One region of the Streptomyces sp. NPDC050534 genome, then DNA from elsewhere that is predicted to be linked to it. Evidence: riboswitches for the same ligand, from Rfam matches in the RefSeq annotation. Region 1 holds a riboswitch; the other holds the start of a gene.
The links. Region 1 has a riboswitch for glycine ahead of gcvT (glycine cleavage system aminomethyltransferase GcvT). Riboswitches for the same ligand answer to the same signal wherever they lie in the genome.
Positions count from the first base shown of each region.

Region 2: another riboswitch for glycine. It lies ahead of gcvP (aminomethyl-transferring glycine dehydrogenase); the one in region 1 lies ahead of gcvT (glycine cleavage system aminomethyltransferase GcvT).

Region 1 covers NZ_JBITHF010000018.1:148,495-151,816, reverse strand. Annotated here, with positions in the region: gene glyA (serine hydroxymethyltransferase) at 1-533, opposite strand, end outside; gene gcvH (glycine cleavage system protein GcvH) at 548-925, opposite strand; gene gcvT (glycine cleavage system aminomethyltransferase GcvT) at 1,043-2,161, opposite strand; glycine riboswitch at 2,307-2,399, opposite strand; gene ACIBN2_RS41675 (AAA family ATPase) at 2,591-3,295, shown strand.
Region 2 covers NZ_JBITHF010000001.1:9,222-12,543, forward strand. Annotated here, with positions in the region: partial or broken gene ACIBN2_RS00055 (DNA polymerase IV) at 1-1,373, shown strand, start outside; partial or broken gene ACIBN2_RS00060 (PRC-barrel domain-containing protein) at 1,298-1,666, opposite strand; glycine riboswitch at 1,780-1,875, shown strand; gene gcvP (aminomethyl-transferring glycine dehydrogenase) at 2,050-3,322, shown strand, end outside.

The DNA.
Region 1 (3,322 bases):
TACGCCGACCAGCCCGCGATGATCACCTTCGGCCGGTGCTCCTTGGCCAGCTTCTCCAGCTCGGCCATGTCGACCAGACCGGTCGCCGGGTCCACGTGGTAGGCGACCACGTTGAACTGCTTGCCGGAGAAGTTCAGCCGCATCCCGTGGGTCAGGTGCCCGCCGTGGGCGAGGTCCAGCCCGAGGATGGTGTCGCCGGGCCGGGCCAGCGCGAACAGCGCGGCCTGGTTGGCGGAGGCCCCGGAGTGCGGCTGGACGTTGGCGTACTCGGCGCCGAAGAGGTCCTTGACCCGGTCGATGGCGATCTGCTCGGCGACGTCGACGTGCTCGCAGCCGCCGTAGTAGCGCCGGCCCGGGTAGCCCTCGGCGTACTTGTTGGTCAGGACCGACCCCTGGGCCTCCATGACCGCGAGCGGCGCGAAGTTCTCGGAGGCGATCATCTCCAGGGTCGACTGCTGGCGCACCAGCTCGGCGTCGACCGCCGCGGCGATCTCCGGGTCCAGCTCGTGCAGGGACGTGTTCAGGACAGACATGCGTCTACGGCTCCTCAGCCGGCGTTCTGGGCGGTGTACTCATCGGCGGAGAGCAGGTCGGACGGCTCCTCGGTGAGCCGGACCTTGAACAGCCAGCCGCCCTCGAAGGGGGCCGAGTTCACCAGGGACGGGTCGTTGACGACGTCCTCGTTGATCTCGGTGACCTCACCGGTGACGGGGGAGTACAGGTCGCTGACCGACTTGGTCGACTCCAGCTCGCCGCAGGTCTCGCCCGCGGTCACCGCGGAGCCGACCTCGGGAAGCTGGGCGTAGACGACGTCGCCGAGCGCGTTCGCCGCGAACTCGGTGATGCCGACCGTCGAGACGCCGTCCTCGGCGGCCGACAGCCACTCGTGCTCCTTGCTGTAGCGCAGCTGCTGGGGGTTGCTCATGGCCTGAATTCTCCTGTACGCGCGAAGGTGCTGGTGAATGGGGGACTGCTGAATGCGTGTGGGAACAGGGAGATGTGCGCAGGGTCACGCGGGTGGCCCGCCGCACCCGTCCAGTGTCTACTTCTGGCGCTTGTAGAACGGCAGTGCCACGACCTCGTACGGTTCGTGGCTGCCCCGGATGTCCACGCCGACGCCGGAGGTGCCGGGCGCCGCGTGCGCCGCGTCGACGTACGCCATCGCGATCGGCCTGCCCAGCGTGGGGGAGGGTGCGCCGGAGGTGACCTCGCCGATCACGGCGCCGCCCGCGACGACCGGGTACCCGGCGCGCGGGACCCGGCGGCCCTCGGCGACCAGGCCGACCAGGACGCGCGGCGGGTTCTCCTGCGCGCGCTCGGCGGCCTCCTGCAGCGCGGCGCGCCCCACGAAGTCGCCCTCCTTCTCGAACTTCACCACCCGGCCGAGCCCGGCGTCGAAGGGGGTGAGGGAGGTCGTCAGCTCGTGCCCGTACAGCGGCATGCCCGCCTCCAGGCGCAGGGTGTCCCGGCAGGACAGCCCGCAGGGGACCAGGCCGGCGCCCTCGCCCGCCTTGGTCAGCGCCTGCCACAGCTCGACGGCGTGCTCCGGCTTCACGAACAGCTCGAAGCCGTCCTCGCCGGTGTAGCCGGTGCGCGCGATCAGCGCGGGGACGCCGGCGACGGTGCCGGGCAGGCCCGCGTAGTACTTCAGGCCGTCGAGATCGGCGTCGGTCAGGGACTTGAGGATCCCGGGCGACTCGGGGCCCTGCACGGCGAGCAGCGCGTAGGCGTCCCGGTCGTCGCGCACCTCGGCGTCGAAGCCCCCGGCCCGCTCGGTCAGCGCGTCGAGGACGATCTGGGCGTTGGAGGCGTTGGCGACGACCATGTACTCGGTCTCGCCGAGCCGGTAGACGATCAGGTCGTCCAGGATGCCGCCGTCGGCCCGGCAGATCATCGTGTAGCGGGCGCGGCCGAGGCCCACGGAGGCGATGTTGCCGACCAGGGCGAAGTTCAGCAGGGCGGCGGCCTCGGGGCCGGTGACCGTGATCTCGCCCATGTGCGAGAGGTCGAAGAGCCCGGCCCGGGTGCGCACCGCGAGATGCTCGTCGCGCTCGGAGCCGTAGCGCAGGGGCATGTCCCAGCCGGCGAAGTCGGTCATCGTCGCGCCGAGCGAGCGATGCAGGGCATCGAGCGCGGTACGGCGCGGTTCGGTACTGCTCATCGGTCCGTCTCCCAAGTCATGACAGATGGTTGTTCCTCCCCATCTGTCATCGGAACCTGAGAGGTTCGCCCTGATCGCGGCAGGCGATCCGGGGCTTGCACCTTGGGTGGAGCCACTGACGCAGCGGCCCGCTTTTCAGATGTGCCTCGCCCGCGCGGTAACGGGGCCTGAGAGATTCAAGGGAGGAACTTGCTCCTTCGGCGCCCCAGCGGTCTGGGGACTCTCCCGCGCGGATTCAAGCGGCCGGTATGCAGTTGGCGCGCACATCATTGCACGCCTTCTCCACGGGTGGCAGGTCCGCATCCGGCCCTCCCCTTTGTGACCGGCTTGTGGCAGAGCGATCACGAAAACACGAGACACCGCGCATTACCTTCTCTTTACACTCGACGGGCAGGGAATCCGCACCCGGCCCAGGGGAGGACGATCACGGTGAACAGGCCCACGGCGTACGCCACGACCTCGGCGCTCGCGCTGCCGAAGCAGGCCGCGGTCCCGGCCCGGGAGGCTTGCGGCGGCCGGGCTCCCGTGGTCCGCGACCTGCGCGACCGCTCGGGACGCAGCCCGCACGCGCTGCTCTTCGGCCCCCGTGACCTCGTGGTGATCACCGGTCTGCCCGGCAGCGGCAAGTCCACGCTGATGGAGCGCGCGGTGCGGGGCGTCCGCATCGACTCCCAGGACGCCCGCGACCGCTGGGCCGCCCGCCTTCCCCGCCTCCTGCCGTACGCGCTCTACCGCCCCCTGGTCCGCCTCGCGCACTACGCCGGCCTGCGCCGGGCCCTGCGCGGCGGCGAGGGCACGGTCGTGCACGACTGCGGCACGCAGACGTGGGTGCGCGGCTGGCTGGCCCGCGAGGCCCGCCGCCGCGGCGGCACCCTGCATCTGCTGCTCCTGGACGTCACCCCGGACACGGCCCTCAGGGGCCAGGACGAGCGCGGCCGGGGTGTCTCCCGCTACGCCTTCCTGCGGCACCGCACGGCGGCCGCCCGGCTGATCCGCTCCGTCGAGCGGGGTGACCTGCCCGAGGGCGTGGGCTCGGCAGTGCTCCTGGACCGGGACGCGGCGGACGTGCTGCGCAGGATCGGCTTCACGGGCCGGCCTCATGAGGACCGGGCCCCCGCCCCGCCCACCCGCTAGCCTTTCCAGCCTCAGCAGTGGTTCTCC
Region 2 (3,322 bases), on a different contig from region 1:
AGCCGAGTCTGCGCGGGAAGGCCGTGGTCGTGGGCGGGCTGGGGCCGCGCGGGGTGGTCGCGACGGCCTCGTACGAGGCGCGGGTCTTCGGGGTGCGGTCCGCGATGCCGATGGCGCAGGCGCGGCGGCTCGCGCCGAACGCCGCCTATCTGGTCCCGCGCTTCGGCATCTACAAGGCGATCAGCGAGCAGGTCATGGCGTTGCTGCACTCGCTGTCGCCGTTGGTGGAGCCGCTCAGTCTGGACGAGGCCTTCGTGGATCTGGAGGCCGGGGAGGCGGCCTGGGACGACGCGTCGGCGCGGCTGGTGGGGGAGAAGCTGCGGGCGGACATACGGACCGGGACGGGGCTCACCGGATCCGTGGGGCTGGCCGCTTCGAAGATGGTCGCGAAGATCGCCTCCGAGGAGGCCAAGCCGGACGGTCTGGTGCTGATCGAGCCGGGGACCGAGCGGGCGCTGCTCGGGCCGATGTCGGTGCGGACGTTGCCGGGGGTGGGTCCGGCGACGGGGGACCACCTGAGACGGGCCGGGATCAGCACGGTCGACGAGATCGCCGAGGCGGGCGAGGACGAGCTCGTACGGCTGCTGGGCAAGGCCCATGGGCACGCGTTGTACGCCATGGCGCTGGCGCACGACGACCGGCCCGTGGTCGCCGCGCGGGAGACCAAGTCGGTGTCGGTGGAGGACACCTACGACGTGGACATCCACGACCGGCTCCGGGTCGGCCTCGAGGTGCAGCGGCTGGCCGAGCGGTGTGTGCGGCGGCTGCGTGACGCCCGGCTCTCGGGGCGGACGATCGTGCTCAAGGTGCGGCGCTACGACTTCTCGACGCTGACCCGCTCCGAGACGCTGCGGGGGCCCACGGACGATCCGGCCGTGGTGCGGGAGGCGGCGGCCCGCCTGCTGGACACGGTGGACACCACGGGCGGCGTACGGCTGCTCGGGGTCGGCGTCAGTGGGCTCGCGGACTACACGCAGGAGGACCTGTTCGCGCAGGCTGCGGGGGAGAGGGCGGCCGCGCCGGTGGAGGAGCCGGCGGCCGAACCCGCGGAGGCGGAGCCGACGCCCGCCGAGCGGCGCTGGCCCTCGGGGCACGACGTGCGGCACGGCGAGTTCGGGCACGGGTGGGTGCAGGGCAGCGGGCTCGGGCGGGTCACCGTGCGGTTCGAGACGCCCGATTCGGAGCCCGGGCGGGTGCGGACGTTCCGGACCGACGACCCCGAGCTCGAGCGGGCGGATCCGTTGCCGTTGGTGGCGCAGGGACCGGGCACCACCTTTGCCGAGGTGTCCTAGGCGTCGGTGTCCCCCGTGCCCGCGAGCTTGCCGAAGGAGCGGTCCGGGGCGGAGGGAGGCGAGGCGGTGTCCAGACCGTAGTGATGGTAGAGCTGGAGCTCCTGTTCGGGGGAGAGGTGACGGCCGACGCCGAAGTCCGGGGCGTCCTTGATCAGGGTCCGGTCGAAGGGGACCAGCAGGGTGCCCTCGACCAGTTCGCTGGGTGCCAGCGGGACGAAGGCGTCACGGGAGAAGAGGCCGGTGCGTATGGCCGCCCACTCCGGCACCCCGGTCGCGTCGTCGAGGTAGACCTCGTCGATGGTGCCGAGCTTGGTGCCGTTGCGGTCGAACGCCTTGCGGCCGATCAGGTTGCGCGGATCGATCTCGGTCTGCACGGTCCCTCCACTTGGTCGCAACTCATCCGTAAGCACTACAAAAGAGCACAACGGCCGAGGTGGCCACTCGGAGGACCGGTCTTTGTGCGCGCTGGTAGGCTGACAGCGGCTGCTGACCCCGTGCGGGAGAGTCCTCCAGACATCATCGGAGGCGCCGAAGGAGCAAATCCTCCCCGGAATCTCTCAGGCACACGTACCGCGCGGACGAGGTCACTCTGGAAAGCAGGGCGGGTGTCGACGGCTTCCGCTCTCACCGACGGTGAAAACCGGACGCTTTCGGGCGCCCGGTGAAGCTCTCAGGTTGAGATGACAGAGGGGGAGGCCGTCCGGGTACCCGTGCCGTGGTGCCCCTCGAAGGTCGTGTCGACCAGGAGGCCTCCGCAATGACCCCGCATCGCATTCCGCTCACCGAGCTGGAGAAGGGCATTCCCTTCGAACAGCGTCACATCGGCCCCGATCACGAGGCCCGGGCCAAGATGCTCGCGCAGGTCGGCTACGGCTCGCTGGACGAGCTCACGGCCGCCGCGGTCCCGGATGTGATCAAGAACGCCGACGCCCTGGAGCTGCCGGGCGCGCGCACCGAGGCCGAGGTGCTGGCCGAGCTGCGCTCGCTCGCCGACCGGAACCAGGTGCTCGACTCCATGATCGGGCTCGGGTACTACGGCACCTTCACCCCGCCGGTCATCCTGCGCAACGTCATGGAGAACCCGGCCTGGTACACGGCCTACACGCCGTACCAGCCGGAGATCTCGCAGGGCCGGCTCGAAGCGCTGCTGAACTTCCAGACCATGGTCGCCGACCTCACCGGGCTGCCCACCTCCGGCGCCTCGCTGCTCGACGAGGGCACGGCCGCCGCCGAGGCCGTGGCGCTGTCCCGTCGTATGGGCAGGAACAAGAAGGGCCTGTTCCTGGTCGACGCGGACGTGCTGCCGCAGACCATCGCCGTGATCGAGACCCGTGCCGAGCCGGCCGGTGTGGAGGTCGTGGTCGCCGACCTCGCCGACGGCATCCCCGCCGAGGTCGCCGAGCGGGAGATCAACGGCGTGCTGGTGCAGTACCCGGGCGCCTCCGGTGTCGTTCGCGACATCAAGCCGCTGATCGACCAGGCGCACGACCTGGGCGCGCTCGTCACCGTCGCCGCCGACCTGCTCGCGCTGACGCTGCTGAAGTCGCCGGGCGAGCTCGGTGCGGACATCGCCGTCGGCACGACGCAGCGCTTCGGTGTGCCGATGGGCTTCGGCGGGCCGCACGCCGGTTACATGGCCGTGCACGAGAAGTTCGCGCGCAGCCTGCCCGGGCGGCTCGTGGGCGTGTCCGTGGACGCCGACGGGCACAAGGCCTACCGGCTCGCGCTGCAGACCCGTGAGCAGCACATCCGGCGCGAGAAGGCCACCAGCAACATCTGCACCGCGCAGGTGCTGCTCGCCGTCATGGCCGGCATGTACGCCGTCTACCACGGGCCCGAGGGCCTGCGGGCCATCGCGCAGCGCACCCACCGCTACGCCACGATCCTCGCCGATGGACTGCGGGCCGGCGGCGTCGAGGTCGTGCACGGCTCCTACTTCGACACGCTCACCGTGCGTGTGCCGGGACGCGCCGCCGAGGTCGTGGGCGCCGCGCGGGAGAACGGCGTGAACCTGCGCCTCGTCGATGCCG